DNA from 3 places in the Streptomyces sp. NPDC046203 genome. Region 1 is predicted to be linked to each of the others. Evidence: riboswitches for the same ligand, from Rfam matches in the RefSeq annotation. Region 1 holds a riboswitch; each other region holds the start of a gene.

Region 1 (5,001 bases):
CGTAGTGACGTAGGGCGAGCAGCACCGCCCCCTTGCCGGGGGTGACGCGCGTCGATTCAGACAATTCCATCCCAACCCTGCTGTGTCGGACCGACAGGACAGGGTCCGCAGTCTCCCTCGCCCCGCCCGCGCGGTCCACGCGTTTTCTCCCCGGGGCGGGGGCCGGCGGCGCGATCCGGCCGGTGGCGGAGGGGGAGGAAGGGGGAGCAGTCGCCCGGGAGGGAGGAGGGGACGAGGTCGGTCGGGGTGCGCGGTGGCGGGGGCCGGGGAGCAGGCCGGCCGGGGTGCGCGGTGGCGGGGGCCGGGGAGAGGGTCAGCCTGCGCCCGGGAAGGCGGCGCGCGGCGTGACGTCCGTACCGGTGAAGGGCCAGGCCACTATGTCGCGGTAGTGGATCGGCCCGGGGCCTCGGCCCGTGTTGCTGCCGACCAGGTGCAGCCGTCCGGCGGACCAGCTGCGTCCGGCGAAGCCGGCCAGGCCCGCCGCGGCCTCGACGGCGGAGACGGTGTCGCCGCGCCGGGCCCGCGCCAGGGTGAGGTGCGGGCGCAGCGGGCGGCCTTCGAAGGGGATGCCGCAGCTCCGGACGGTGGCGCGGACGTCGTCCGCGAGGAGGTGCAGTCCGGCGAGGTCGCCGTCGACGCCGGTCCACAGCACCCGCTCGTCGAAGTGCCCGCCGCCGCGCAGCGCCAGTTCCAGGGGGCGGCGCGTGGCGGCGATCTCCTGGAGCGGGGGCCGCAGGAGCGGCACGGCCGCGACCGGCAGCTCACCGAGGAAGGCCAGGGTGATGTGCCAGTCCTCGATGCGGTTCCACCGCATGGCGGGGTACGCCTCGTAGGCGGGCCGGAGCTCCCGCGCCAGTTCGTCCTTCGCTTCGTCGGGCGGCGCCAGGGCGATGAACACCCGAACGGTCGCGCCCTGGGGCTGTGCGTTCACGGAGGACTTCGTACCTCGTCTTGTGCCGCGCGGTCCATTCCGCGCCCGTGCGCCCCGGGTCGGCGGGACCCGGGGCGCACGGTGCGAGGATGCGGACGATGAGTGCGCGGGCGCGATCAGTAGGCGCTGTTGACGTTGTCGATCGAGCCGTAGCGGTCGGCGGCGTAGTTGCACGCGGCGACGATGTTGGCGACCGGGTCGTACTGGTCGAACTTGGTGCCGGCGATGTGGTACGCCGCGAAGGTCGGGTAGATCACCTGGAGCAGGCCCTTGGAAGGGACGCCGTTGATGGCGTTGATGTCCCAGTTGTTGATCGCCAGCGGGTTGCCGGAGGACTCGCGCATCACGTTCTTGTAGATGCCGTTGTAGGTGCCCGGGATGTTGTGCTTGTCCATGATGTCGAGGGACTCACGGATCCAGCCGTCGAGGTTGTTCGCGTAGGTCTTCACGGCGGCCGTGGCCGCCTGCACGACGGCGGGGGCGACGGTGAGGGTCAGGCCCGGGCGGATGTGCGTGGGGTCGGCGCCGATGGCCGACTTGTTGTCCTCGTAGATCTTCTGCCAGCCGCCCGTCACCGCGTACTTCGCGGCGATGCCGGAGAGCGTGTCGCCGACGACCACGGAGTGGTGGACGGGGGCGGCGGCGACGGCCTGGGGGGTGGCCGCGGCGGCGCCCGTGGCACCGATCAGGGGCAGGGCGACGGCGGCGGCGCCCGCAAGGGCGATACCGCGGGTGAGCTGGGCGCGTCGGGGCGTCCGGATTCCACGCATGGCGAATGTCCTCTCCTCCGCCTGCGAGGTGAGCTGTCGGGTTCGGGCAGGAGATGCCCGGTCGCGCCGTGGCGCGACTTCACCCCAAGCCGGATCCGGAACACCGGAGCCGGCGGAGAACCTGGGTCCCCCGCTCCTGCCGGGTGGTGGTGGGTGATGTCCGGACGGCGGCAGGATTCGGCGTTCCGTCTGGCTGAGGCGTGACCGTATGCGAAAAGGAAGACCGAAAACAAGATGAAAAGAGACGGTAAAGATCGTCTATAGGCGATTCGAAAGAATGATCTTTTCCGTCCGATCAGCCGACCCGTCAATCGCTTTCCGAAAACCTCGAATTGACGGCACGCCAGCGCCGGGTGGGCGGGGTCGGCCGTGACCTGAATCACTTACGGCGCAATAACACCAAGACGGGCTTAGCGCATCATCTCGACACTGAAGGGAAATGTCGCAATATTGTCCGTTTTGCGATGCTTTGGATCGCCCTTACGTCCGCACTCCCGCGCCGGGCGGAGCGAGGCGTCGACCAGCCCCCGGGGCCGGTCCGAGCCGGCCCCGCGACCGGCTCCACGAACGGCCCCACCTCGCTCCCCCGGCCACTCGGCACCGGATCATCCCTGGTGAACGACACCAAAAGAAGTGTTTGACAGTTGTGGCAGGGGCCTCGATACTCCTGGCCATGTCCGACAACAAGAGACGTGCGGAGCTGAGCGGCCTGCGCGCACTGGCCCATCCCCTGCGGCTGCGGCTGCTGTCCCTGCTCACGGCGAACGCCATGAGCGCCAGCGAGGCGGCGCGCGAGCTGGGCGAGTCGCAGGCGAACGTCAGCTACCACATGCGCCATCTGCTGGCCGCCGGTCTGCTGGAGCTGGCCGAGGAGACGTCCGTACGCGGCGGGCGGGCCAAGCGGTACCGGCACGACCCGGCGAGCGGCGAGGCCGTGCCCGGCGGATCGCTCGACGACTACACGGTCCTGGCCGCCGCCGTCGCCGAGGAGCTGCAGCGCCGCAGCCGCGAGCGGGTACCCGGGACGCCGGGCGCGTTCACCGACGCCGAGCTGTGGCTGCACCCCGAGGCGTGGGAGCGCGTCCGGCACCTCGCCAAGGAGCTGGGCGTGCTGATGCACGACGCCGCACAGGCACCCCACACGCCCGGGACCGTCCGGGCCAGCGCGACGGTCCTGCTGTTCGAGATGGCCCGAAGGGAGACGGCGCAGTGAGCGCGCGGACCGGGAAGTCCTCCGTGCTGGCATCCCTGCGCCATCGGAGCTTTCGCCATCTGGTGGCCGGGCGCACGCTGACGCACTGCGCCAATGCCATGGCCCCCATCGCCCTGGCCTTCGCCGTCCTGGACCTGACCGGCTCCGCGATCGACGTCGGGCTCGTCGTCGGCGCACGGTCGGTCGCCAACGTCCTCCTCGTCCTCTTCGGCGGCATCCTCGCCGACCGGGTGCCGCGCGCCCTCATCCTTCAGGGCTCCAGCCTGGCGGCCGCCGCCGCGCAGGCGGCGGCCGCGCTGGCCCTGCTCACCGGCTCCGCCTCGCTCGGGGTGCTCGTCGCGCTGAGTGTGGTCAACGGCGCCGTGTCCGCCCTGTCCATGCCCGCGTCGGCCTCGCTGGTCCCGCAGACCGTGCCGGCCGGGGAACTGCGCCCGGCCAACGCGCTGAGCCGGATGGGCGTGAACCTCGGCATGATCGCCGGTGCCTCCGGCGGCGGCATGATCGCGGCGCTCGCCGGTTCGGGGTGGGGCATGGCGGCCGACGCCGTCCTGTTCACCGCCGCCGCGCTCGCGTACCACGGCGTACGCGTGCCCCGGGCCGCGGCAGCCCAGGGCGCACCCGCCCGGCCGCTGCGTGAACTGCGGGAAGGATGGCGGGAGTTCACCGCACGGACCTGGGTGTGGGTGGTGGTCCTGCAGTTCTTCGTGGTCAACGCCGTGACGGCGGGCGGCATCCAGGTGCTCGGGCCGACGCTCGCGAACAGCGTGTACGGGCGCACCGCCTGGGGCCTGGTGCTGGCCACCCAGATGGCGGGCGCACTCATCGGCGGCTTCCTGGTGGGCCGTTCCCGCTCCCGGCACGCCCTGCGGATCGGGGTGGCCGTGGTGGTGCTCGACGCCCTGCCGCTGCTCGCGCTGGCCGAGGCGGCGCCCCTGGCGCTGCTGGTGGGGGCGATGTTCGTGAACGGTCTCGCGCTGGAGCAGTTCGGGGTCGCCTGGGATCTGTCGCTCCAGGAGAACGTGCCGGCCGACCGGCTGGCGCGGGTCTACTCGTACGACATGCTCGGCTCGATCCTCGCGCTGCCCCTCGGCGAGATGACGGCGGGTGTCCTCTCCGAACGGTTCGGGTCGCGGACAACGCTGCTCGGGGGCGGGCTCCTGATCGTGCTCGCCACCGTCGCGGCCCTGTGCAGCAAGGACGTGCGTGCGCTGACCGTGGGGAGCGGCGGGGCCGGCAGGGCCGTCGGGAGCGGTGGCACGGCCGGCGGGGCAGCGGATGTGCCGCCCGTGGACGCCGCCGGGTCCGCGCCGGAGGCCGTCGCCGGCTCCCGACCGGCCCAGGCCCCGGGAGGCTGAGCGGCGACGGGCGGGGAGGCGAGGACGCGAGCGGTCCGCTCCTCTCCTTCCGGGAGGGCGGACCGCACGTGCCCGGTGCGTGGCGGTGCGGTGGATCAGGAAATCGTCCGGCAGACCGTTCCGTTGAGGGTGAAGGCCGTCGGGGAGGGGTTGGCGCCGTCGTTGCCGCCCACGAAGCCGAAGCCGGCGGAGTTGCCGCCGTTCGGGGCGAGTCGAGCGTTGTTCTCGCCGTTGGTCACATGCACGTTTCGCCCGTTGGCGGTGACGTTGGCGTTCCACGAGGAGGAGACCGACTGCCCTGCCGACGGCCAGTCGAAGGTCAGGGTCCAGCCGTCGATGGCGGCGGGGCCGACATTGCTCACCACGACATTGGAGACGAAGCCGTTGCCCCAGCCGGCGGTGACCTGGTACGAGACGGTGCAGGTGCTGTTCTGCGGGGTTGCGGTGGTGAAGGTCAGCGGGACCGACGGCCGGGAGAGACGGCCCGCCTTGTCCCGGGCCAGTACGTTGACGGTGTGCCGGGAGCCGGCCGGGAGGTTGGGGATCGTGACGGAGGTGCCGGTGGACGAGCCGAGCAGCTGGATGTTGGTGCCGAGCTGCTCGTAGACCTCGTAGCGGTCCACCGTGCCGGTGGCGGCGGGCCAGTTCAGGGTGACGCCGTCGGCTCCGGACGAGGTGGTGCGCGGTGTGCCGGGCGCGCCGGCGGTGGCGGCGGAGGAGCCCGTGCCGCTC
Region 2 (5,001 bases), on a different contig from region 1:
GGGCCTGGCGCGGTTCGCCGGGGTGGGCGCGCTCGTGCTGGGGCTGCTGCTCGGGGTGGTGTCCTTCGACAGCTTCGTCCACCGCATACCGGGTGCGGTGTCGTGGAACGCGGACTACCGGGCCGCCGAGCCGTGTCCCGTCACCGCCGGCGCACGATCGGCCGCCGAGACCGCCGACATCAACGACGCCGACACCGCCGGACCGGAGGGCTGTCTGCGGGCGGTCGCGTTCACGGTGGCCGGCATCGTGGTCGACCGGACTCCCCGAAGCCGCCGCTACCAGGCATCGCTGAACAGTCCCGTCCTGCGGCCCACGGTGAGCTTCGCGGATCCTGGCCCTCTACTGGAACGGCTGCGGCCGGGGGACCGGGTCGCCGGGACGCTCTGGCGCGGGAGGGTCGTGGCGCTCGCCACCGACGAGGCCCGGCAGGCCACCCTCGACGAGCCGCGCGACGAGACCCGGACGAGTACGGGCATCGCCACCGGCCTGGGCCTGCTCGCGATCCTGTCGCTGCGCTTCGGTCTGCGGTGGTTCCGTTCCCGCCCGGACCACCACCTTCCTCACCGCCCTCACCACGATCGCCACGCCCACCCCTTCGACCACCGGCCGGCGGCCCTGGTGAGGACCGCCGTGCTCACGGGCCTGGCCGTGTTCCTCGGCTGCCTCGCCCTGGGCGCCGTGGCGCAGGTGCTGGAGCTGTCGCGCTGGATCGTGCCCGCCCTCGCCGTACCGGCCACGCTGCTCCCGGTCCGGCTGGCGGGCCGGATCCGACGGGAACCGGGGGCCGGACCTGGCTCTCCGGTACCCACCGGCTTCTGAACGAGCCGAAGGGGACGGCGGGGCGACGGGGCAAGAGGCGCGGGCGGGGCAGGGCGGGCCATCGGCCCCGTACCGGAGCGGGTTCCGTCCCCGTTCAGGCCCGGCCCCGCCCCCGGAACGGCTCGGGCGAAACTCAGGCGGACGCGGCCGTCAGCGTGCTCAGTTCCTCGTCCGTCAGCTTCAGTTCGGTGGACGCGAGAAGCGCCGGGAGCTGCTCGACCGTACGGGCCGAGGCGATCGGGGCGACCACGGTCGGCCGGGAGGCCAGCCAGGCCAGGGCCACGGAGGCGACCTCGGCGTCATGGGCCTCGGCGACCTTGTCGAGGGCCGCGAGCACCCGCTGTCCGCGTTCCGTCCCGAGCAGTTCGAGCGGCCGCTGGGAGCGGGCGCTGTCGACGGTGCGGCCCGGCCGGTACTTGCCGGTGAGGAAGCCCGACGCGAGCCCGAAGTACGGCACGGCCGCGAGTCCGGCGGCCTCGGCGGTGTCCTGGAGCGGTCCCTCGTAGGTGTCGCGGGAGACCAGGTTGTAGTGCGGCTGGAGGGCGACGTACCGGGTGAGGTTCTCGGCCTCGGCGAAGTCGAGGGAGGCGCGCAGCCGTTCCGCCGAGATGTTGGAGGCGGCGACGGCCCGGACCTTGCCCTCCTTCACCAGCGCGTCGAGGGCGGTGACGATCTCCTCGACCGGCACGGACTCGTCGTCGAAGTGCGTGTAGTAGAGGTCGATGTAGTCGGTGCCGAGACGGCGCAGGGACTGCTCGGCGGCGGCCTTGATCGTCTCCGCCCGGAGCCCCTTGTAGTCGGCGTGGGAGCCGACCTTGGTGGCGACGAGGATGTCGGAACGGTTGCCGCGCGAGGCCAGCCAGTGGCCGATGACGGTCTCGGACTCGCCGCCCTCGTGGCCCTCGACCCACTGCGAGTAGACGTCGGCGGTGTCGACGAAGTTGCCGCCCGCGGCGGCGTAGGCGTCGAGGACGGCGAAGGAGCCCTCCTCGTCGGCGGTCCAGCCGAAGACGTTGCCCCCGAGGGAGAGCGGGAAGACGTGCAGATCGGAAGTGCCCAGTCGGCGAAGGGAAGTCATGGGTCGATCTTCCCTCCGCGCGTCCGGGCCCGCACCGTTTCCACGCCCGCCTCTTCGGCCCCTGTCACACCGACGGACGGGGGCCGGGCGGGCCGAAAGGTGCGCAGGCGCGCAGGGGCGTGGGCCGAAGAAGCCCGAGGGATCCGGGCGGCCCGGGGAACCCCGGGGAGCCTCGGGAAGGTCAGATGGTCAGGCCCTTGGAGCGGAGCCAGGACGCCGGGTCGAGGCGGGAGCCGTCCCCGGTGTGGACCTCCAGGTGGAGGTGCGGGCCGGTCACGTTGCCGGTGGCACCGACCCGGCCGATGGTCTCGCCGGTGCCGACGGACTGCCCGACGCCCGCGGTCATCGAGGACAGGTGGCAGTACCAGATCTCGGTACCGTCCTCGAGTTCGAGGACGATGCGGTAGCCGTACGCGCCGGACCAGGCGGCCGACTTGACGGTGCCGCCGTGCACGGCCTTGACCGGCGTACCGGTGGGCGCGGCGAAGTCCAGACCGGTGTGATAGCCGGAGGACCACATCGAACCGGGCACGCCGTAGGTGGAGGTCAGCACGTACGACGAGGTCGGCAGCGCGAAGCTGGCGGCGAGCTTGGCCAGACGCTCGGCCTCCGCCTTCGCCGCGGCCTTCGCCTTGGCTTCCGCCTCGGCCTTCTTCTTCGCCTCGGCGGCGGCCTTCTCGGCCGCGTCGGCCTTGGCACCGGCTTCGGCGGCGGCCTTCTCCGCCGCCGCCGTCTCCGCCGCGGCCTTCTCGGCGGCGTCGGCGGCCGCGTGCTGCTGCTCGGCCTGCTGGAGGATACGGGCGCGCAGCGCCTCGCCCGCGTCGGCCGCGGTCTGCGTCTGCGGCTGAGCACCGGCCTCGGCGGCACCGGCGGGGGCGGCCTCGTCGGCGGGGGTGGTGTACGTGAGCGCGGTGAGCGGCTGGGTGTTGGCGTTGCCCGCGACGATGCCGGAGTCGTCCTTCTTCGCGCCACCGTTCATCAGCCGTCCGACGCCCGGGAGTTCGGACACGTCGGGCAGCTTGACGTCCGGGAGGCCGACGTCCGGCAGGGCTATGGAGACCGGCGGCTTCTGCTGCGCGGAGGCCAGACCGCCGGCGCCGACGGCGGCGATCACACCGACGCCGAGGACGGTGGAGGAGCGGGCGAAGTTGGAACGCTTGGCGACGCGGTGCCGGCCGCCGGAACGGCTCTGGGCCCGCAGGGAGTCCTCGGTGGGGTTCCACTCCTCGGCCGTCCCGGTCACCCCGGTCACCCCGGTCGTGCTCTCGGTCCCGTCGGGACCGTCGTAGGCGCCGTACGAGCCGTTCGGTTCGTACGCGCCATTCGGTTCGTACGAGTTGTTCGGGTCGTACGCGCCGTTCAGGTCGTACGAGTCGCTCGGGTCGTACGAAACATTCGGGTCGTACGGGCCGTACGGGGAGAAGGGGGCTTGCGGAGTGGGGGGGTTGGACGCCACGGAGGCGCTCTCCTTTCCTTCCTTCTCGCCTACCGGGTTAGCTGACGGGTTCGGAGCAGGAAGGTCTCCTACGGACGAGCCGCACGGGTGCGGCGGGGCCCGATTCACCCCATGTGGTGGTTCCCCGGTTCCCTGACGGGATTCGGCGCGTGCGCACGGTGCCGCCTCTTGCGACGGCTGGGACGACCGCGCTGCGTTATCGAACGTTAATAGACGCGGGTGAGGGATTCCAAGCCGTCCCCTGTGATCATTCATTGAAATGGGAGGGAATAGCCCGAGTTGAGGCCTCTTCAGAAAGGTTTCAGCGAACACCTGGCATATGACGGTGCCTCAGTCGTTACCTGAGGGAGATCTCTCGACTACGCCCTGTCATCACCCTGGTCGCCCTCGCCGACCTCCGGTCGACCGGCCCCAGGCAGACCGCCCGCCCCGCGCACCGCATCCGCCTCATGCGTCTCATGCGTCTTCGGGCCGTCCGCCGGCACCACCGGCATCGTCCGCCGCCGCACCGGCTCCCCCACCCCGGGCCGGGCCACCGCGAGCAGCGCCATGTCGTCCGTCGTCCCGCCGCCCGTGTGCCGGCGGACGTCCGCCACCAGGGCGTCGAGGAGTTCCTCCGGCCCCGGGAAGATCCGTCCCGCGAGCCGCTCCGCCGGATCGTAGAAGACCCCGTGCGCGTCCCGCGCCTCCGACAGCCCGTCCGTGTAGAACAGCAGCGTCGCGCCCGGCGGATACGGCGTCTCGTCGGCCCGGTCCGGCCACGCGGCCACGTCCCCCAGCCCCAGCGGCAGCGCCGGCACGCTCGGCCGCAGCGGCAGCAGCGCCCCGTCGGCGTACAGCAGCAGCGGCTCGGGATGCCCCCGGTTGATCACCCGGACGAGCCCGGCGCATTCCCCGGGCCCGCGCGGCCTCGCCGGGTCCGCCGGCGCGCCGGGGAACTCCGCGAGGACGGCCGTCGTGAAGCCTTCGAACACGTCGAGGTCGTCGCGCCGTTCGCCCTCCCGGGCCAGCGCCCGTTCGAGCCGCGCCGCGACCCCCGCCAGCGTCGCCTCCTGCTCGGCCGCCTCCCGGAACGCGCCGATGACGACCGCCACCGCCTCCACCGCGTCCATCCCCTTGCCCCGTACGTCACCGACCACCACCCGTACCCCGTGCGGGGTGCCCTGGACCGCGAACAGATCGCCGCCGATGAACGCGCCCGCCTGCGCCGCCTCGTACCGGGCCGCGATCCGCAGCCCGCGGATCCGGTCCTCCGGTTCGGGCAGCACCGCCCGTTGCGCCGCCTCCGCGACCACCCGGGCCGAGGCCAGTCGCTCGCCGCTGCGCTGGATCACCCGGTTGATCAGCACCGCGAGGGCGGAGACCGTGGCGACGGTGAGCGTCTCCGTGAGCGAGACGACGCTGTTCGTCTGCTTGTGGAAGAAGAGCAGACCCGTACTGGCCATGACGGCGGCGATACCGGTCAGCAGGGTGGTGCGGGTCGAGAAGAACGGGGCGGCGATCAGCGGCGCCGCGGGGAGGAGCGGCGCCGCCGTGTACATGGGCGGGGTCAGGACGTCATATGCCACGCCGCCCGCGATCACCAGCGCCGGAAGCGCCCGCAGAAAGCGCCGGGCACCGCGGTACGGGCCTCGGTACGGACCGTCG
Region 3 (5,001 bases), on a different contig from region 1:
ACCTGACCGAGAACGAGGCCGCCGCCATGGCCTTCATCCTTCTCTTCGCCGGCTTCGAGACCACCGTCAACCTCATCGGCAACGGCGTCTACGCGCTGCTGCGCGACCCCGGGCAGCGCACCCGCCTCCAGGACTCGCTCGCCGCGGGGGAGACCGGCCTGCTGGAGACCGGGATCGAGGAGCTGCTGCGGTACGACGGGCCGGTCGAGCTCGCGACCTGGCGCTTCGCGACCCAGCCGCTGACCATCGGCGGGCAGGAGATCCCGGCCGGCGACCCGGTCCTCGTCGTCCTCGCCGCCGCCGACCGCGACCCGGCCCGCTTCGACCAGCCGGACACCCTGGACCTCGCCCGGCGCGACAACCAGCACCTGGGATACGGCCACGGCATCCACTACTGCCTGGGCGCGCCGCTGGCCCGGCTGGAGGGCCAGACGGCGCTCGCGACGCTCCTGACCCGGCTGCCCGACCTGAAGCTCGGCGCCGATCCGGCCGAGCTGCGCTGGCGCGGCGGGCTCATCATGCGTGGCCTGCGGACCCTTCCCGTGGAGTTCACCCCGGCCCCTCGGCGCCACGAAAGCTGACGACAGGTCAAAAATGTGATGTTCGCGTGATCTGCGGTGCATCGACTTGTGACGCCCGTTCGAATGCGGCTACGTTCACCCGCAGTCCACGCCGTCACGCGAAAGGCACTCCGCATGCGCTCCGGGAACGGACGTCACCGTCGACCTCGCCAGGCCCCCGCTATCGTCGTCGCCGCGGGAGTGACCGGATCGGCCCTGGCCCTGCCCCTGCTCGCCACCGGGTCCGCTTCCGCCGCCGATGCCCAGACCTGGGACCGGGTCGCCGAGTGCGAGTCGGGTGGCGCGTGGAGCGCCAACTTCGGCAACGGTCTCTACGGCGGGCTCCAGTTCACCCAGGACGGCTGGGAGCGGCACGGCGGTCTCGCCTACGCGCCCAGCGCCGACCTGGCCAGCCGGGCCCAGCAGATAGCCATCGCCGAGAAGGCGTTCGCCGCCGGCGACACCCAGTGGGACACCTGCGCCCCGATCGCCGGGCTCCAGCACGACGGCAAGGCGCCCGCCGTCGACCCGGGCTCCGGCCCGCTGCCCAGCGCGTCGCACTCTCCCGTCGCCGAGTCGAACCGCACCGACGGCCTGCCGTCCGAGGCCGGCCAGAGCAACGGCAGTCAGGGCAACGGCAACCAGGGCAACGGCAGTCAGGGCAACAACGGCCAGGGCAACCAGGGCAACGGAAACCAGGGCGACCAGTCCGGTCACGGCCAGAACGGCAACCAGGCCAACCAGGGGAACGGTCAGAACGGCCACGGCCAGGGCGGCCAGAGCGGTCAGGCCGGTCAGGGTGACCCGTTCGGCCAGTCGCAGGGCAACCAGGGGAACCAGGGCAACCAGGGCGACCAGGGTGGTTACGGGCAGGGCACCGGCCCGGCCGCACCCGGCGGCTCCGTGGACTCGTACCCGGGCGGGATGGCCACTCCGGCCACCCCCGACGCCTCCGCCGCCCCGGCCACCCCGGCGCCGGCGGCCACTCCCTTCGGCCCGATCGCGCCGGGCGTCTCGCTCCCGCAGGCGCCGACCGGCCTCCTCGCCATTCCCGGCGTCCTCCAGCTGCCCGGCCTCCCGGGCGCGCCCACGACCCCGGCCGCTCCCGCGGCTCCGGCCGCCCCGGACACGTCCGTGACGCCGGGTCTGCCGACCGCGCCCGGGACGGCCACCCCGGGTCAGACAACGGGGCAGAGTCAGAGCCACGGCCAGGGCCAGGGCCAGAGCGACAGCAAGGGCAAGCACCGGGGTGACGCCGCGCCGGAAGGTACGGACGGCTCGGACGCCGCGCGTGAAGCGGGACGGCACGCCGCCCCGGCCGGCAGTGACACCGACGCTGCCGATGCCGCCGAGGGCGCGAAGGGCGCGAAGGGCGGCGAAGGCGGCGCCGCCAAGAGCGAGGTCGTGGCCGGAAACGCCGTCACGGCGGACAAGGCGGACGAATACACCGTCAGACCGGGAGACAGTCTGACGGAGATCGCACGGCGTACGGGCCTCGTGGGTGGCTGGTCCGCGCTCTACGACGCCAACAAGAAGGAGCTCGGCTCCGACCCTGACCTCATCGTCCCTGGTCAGAGCCTCAAGCTGGGGTCGCAGAACTCCTCGTCCGACGAGTAGTCAGGGGCTGAATGTCCGTAATGCCGCAGTGAGACATGGATCTCTCTTGCCGAACGGGCGTGCGGCCGTCGTGGGCTGTGATCGAATCGCCCCTCACCTGCACAAACACCCCCTGACGGGGAGCAAGTAGGGGCGATTTTTCCGGGTTGATGGGCTTTGATCTTCTCCCCGGTCTGTGTCTACGGTCAGGACCGCTCGCCACCGCGGGCCCCGTCGGGCGGTACGCCGAATCCTGCCGCCGGCCGATGGGAACAGTCGTCGCGTCATGCGCCGAAGGCAGGAGCGGGGGACCCAAGGTAAGCGCCGGGCCCGGCCGTTGAAACAGACGGCCGACGACCGGCTTGGGGTGGAGCCGCGTGCAAGGACACGCGGCCGGACAACTCACAGGTCCGAACCCGACAGCTCACCTCGTAGGCGTCGGTGAGGAGAATCTCCATGCTGTTTTCCGGCAAGGGCAAACGCCGTCGTCCCTCCAAGGCCACCCGTGTCCTCACGCTGACGAGCGTCGCGGGCGTCGCCGTCGCCGCCCCGCTGATGGCCGCGGGCAACGCCTCCGCCGCCACCGCCGCCGAGTGGGACCGCGTCGCGCAGTGCGAGTCCGGTGGCAACTGGTCCATCAACACCGGCAACGGTTACTACGGCGGCCTCCAGTTCTCCGCGTCCACCTGGGCGGCGTACGGCGGCACCTCCTACGCCTCGCGCGCCGACCTGGCCTCGAAGACCCAGCAGATAGCCGTCGCCGAGAAGGTCCTGGCGGGCCAGGGCAAGGGCGCGTGGCCGAGCTGCGGCGTGGGCCTCTCCGGCGCCGCGTACTCGGGCTCCGCCTCGTCGTCGTCCTCTTCGTCGGCCGCCTCGTCTTCGTCTTCTTCCTCGGCGGGCTCGTCGTCTTCGGCGGCCTCTTCCTCCTCCTCTTCCTCGTCCTCGGCGAGCAAGAGCACCGGCTCCTCCGCCGGCTCGGCCACCGGTTCCATGACCGCGCCGCAGCGCTCCACCGAGCAGCCGACCACCCGCGGCACCCAGCGCCAGGCCCCGCAGGCCGCTCCGCAGGACGCCGCCAAGAAGACCGTCACCACCCCGACCGGCAAGAAGGTCAAGAAGGGCGACGGCGAGTACAAGGTCGTCTCCGGCGACACCCTCAGCAAGATCGCCAAGGAGAACGGCGTCAAGGGCGGCTGGCAGCAGCTGTTCAAGCTGAACAAGGACATCGTCGAGAACGCCGACCTGATCTACCCGGGCCAGCAGCTCCACCTGAAGTGAGCCGCGCGCTCGTGTGAGCCCCCACCTCTCACGAGCGGCACCTCGCGCGGGTTCGGCGACTGTCCCCCGTGGTGACCCCGTGACCGTCCCCGACCGGCCCGGAGCGCGTGCTCCGGGCCGGTCGCGGTTCGCGGCCGTGGCGCATGGCCGCAGTTCGTGGGTTGGGGCGCACGGCCGTGGTTCGCGGTTCGCGGTCGCGGGTCGCGGGTCGTGTTCGTCGGTCACGCCGTTTTCGCGCTCCCCGAGCCGCTCATCGGTCCGATTCCGGGTCCGCCCGTCGCTTTCCTCCGGATCCATACCGATGAGTAACCCAGGGGATTCGTCCCCATGTGCATGCCCCCGGGTCCTTTTTCGTCTTAGGGGGCGGGCGCCCGGTGGCCGTCGCCACCGCGCCGGTTAGGCTCTTGTCGCAAGGCGAACGAGACCTTGCGCATGCGTCACACTCAGCGTCACATCCCAGAAGGAGATGCTCGTGCCGTCCATCGACGTCGTCGTAGCCCGGGAAATCCTGGACTCCCGAGGCAACCCCACCGTCGAGGTCGAGGTCGGCCTCGACGACGGCAGCACGGGTCGTGCTGCCGTTCCGTCCGGCGCCTCCACCGGTGCGTTCGAGGCCCTGGAGCTTCGCGACGGTGACCCCAACCGCTACCAGGGCAAGGGTGTCGAGAAGGCCGTCCTCGCGGTCATCGAGCAGATCGGCCCGGAGCTCGTCGGCTACGACGCCACCGAGCAGCGCCTGATCGACCAGGCCATGTTCGACCTGGACGCGACCCCGGACAAGTCCTCGCTCGGCGCCAACGCCATCCTCGGCGTCTCCCTCGCCGTCGCGCACGCCGCCTCCGAGGCGTCGGACCTGCCGCTCTTCCGCTACCTCGGCGGCCCGAACGCGCACCTGCTGCCCGTTCCGATGATGAACATCCTGAACGGCGGCTCGCACGCCGACTCCAATGTGGACATCCAGGAGTTCATGATCGCGCCGATCGGCGCGGAGTCCTTCTCCGAGGCCCTGCGCTGGGGCACCGAGGTCTACCACACCCTCAAGAAGGTCCTGAAGGACAAGGGTCTGTCGACCGGCCTCGGCGACGAGGGCGGCTTCGCCCCGAACCTGGGCTCCAACCGCGAGGCCCTCGACCTCATCCTCGAGGCCATCAAGCAGGCCGGTTACGTGCCCGGCAAGGACATCGCGCTCGCGCTCGACTGCGCCGCCTCCGAGTTCTACAAGGACGGCGTGTACGAGTTCGAGGGCAAGTCCCGCTCGGCCGCCGAGATGACCGAGTACTACGAGGAGCTGGTCGCGGCCTACCCGCTGGTCTCCATCGAGGACCCGCTGTTCGAGGACGACTGGGCCGGCTGGAAGGTCATCACCGACAAGCTCGGCGCCAAGGTCCAGCTCGTGGGCGACGACCTGTTCGTCACCAACCCGGAGCGTCTGGCCCGCGGCATCGAGGAGGGCTCCGCCAACGCCCTCCTGGTCAAGGTCAACCAGATCGGTTCGCTGACCGAGACCCTGGACGCCGTCGAGCTGGCCCAGCGCAGCGGCTTCAAGTGCATGATGTCCCACCGCTCC

What was found. Region 1 has a riboswitch for cyclic di-AMP ahead of ABZ990_RS04770 (LysM peptidoglycan-binding domain-containing protein). Riboswitches for the same ligand answer to the same signal wherever they lie in the genome.
Region 2: linked by a shared signal. The riboswitch ahead of ABZ990_RS26495 (M23 family metallopeptidase) and the one ahead of ABZ990_RS04770 (LysM peptidoglycan-binding domain-containing protein) in region 1 are both predicted to bind cyclic di-AMP.
Region 3: linked by a shared signal. The riboswitch ahead of ABZ990_RS16635 (transglycosylase family protein) and the one ahead of ABZ990_RS04770 (LysM peptidoglycan-binding domain-containing protein) in region 1 are both predicted to bind cyclic di-AMP.

What each region holds. Positions count from the first base shown of each region.
Region 1 covers NZ_JBEYZX010000004.1:58,956-63,956, forward strand. The annotation lists gene ABZ990_RS04760 (ABC transporter ATP-binding protein) at 1-70, opposite strand, end outside; gene thpR (RNA 2',3'-cyclic phosphodiesterase) at 314-931, opposite strand; gene ABZ990_RS04770 (LysM peptidoglycan-binding domain-containing protein) at 1,048-1,701, opposite strand; cyclic di-AMP (ydaO/yuaA leader) riboswitch at 1,705-1,863, opposite strand; gene ABZ990_RS04775 (helix-turn-helix domain-containing protein) at 2,375-2,914, shown strand; gene ABZ990_RS04780 (MFS transporter) at 2,911-4,269, shown strand; gene ABZ990_RS04785 (cellulose binding domain-containing protein) at 4,365-5,001, opposite strand, start outside.
Region 2 covers NZ_JBEYZX010000050.1:22,093-27,093, forward strand. The annotation lists gene ABZ990_RS26485 (hypothetical protein) at 1-820, shown strand, start outside; gene ABZ990_RS26490 (aldo/keto reductase) at 954-1,898, opposite strand; gene ABZ990_RS26495 (M23 family metallopeptidase) at 2,080-3,150, opposite strand; cyclic di-AMP (ydaO/yuaA leader) riboswitch at 3,366-3,512, opposite strand; gene ABZ990_RS26500 (PP2C family protein-serine/threonine phosphatase) at 3,714-4,940, opposite strand.
Region 3 covers NZ_JBEYZX010000019.1:53,658-58,658, forward strand. The annotation lists gene ABZ990_RS16625 (cytochrome P450) at 1-581, shown strand, start outside; gene ABZ990_RS16630 (transglycosylase family protein) at 762-2,177, shown strand; cyclic di-AMP (ydaO/yuaA leader) riboswitch at 2,436-2,609, shown strand; gene ABZ990_RS16635 (transglycosylase family protein) at 2,613-3,434, shown strand; gene eno (phosphopyruvate hydratase) at 3,907-5,001, shown strand, end outside.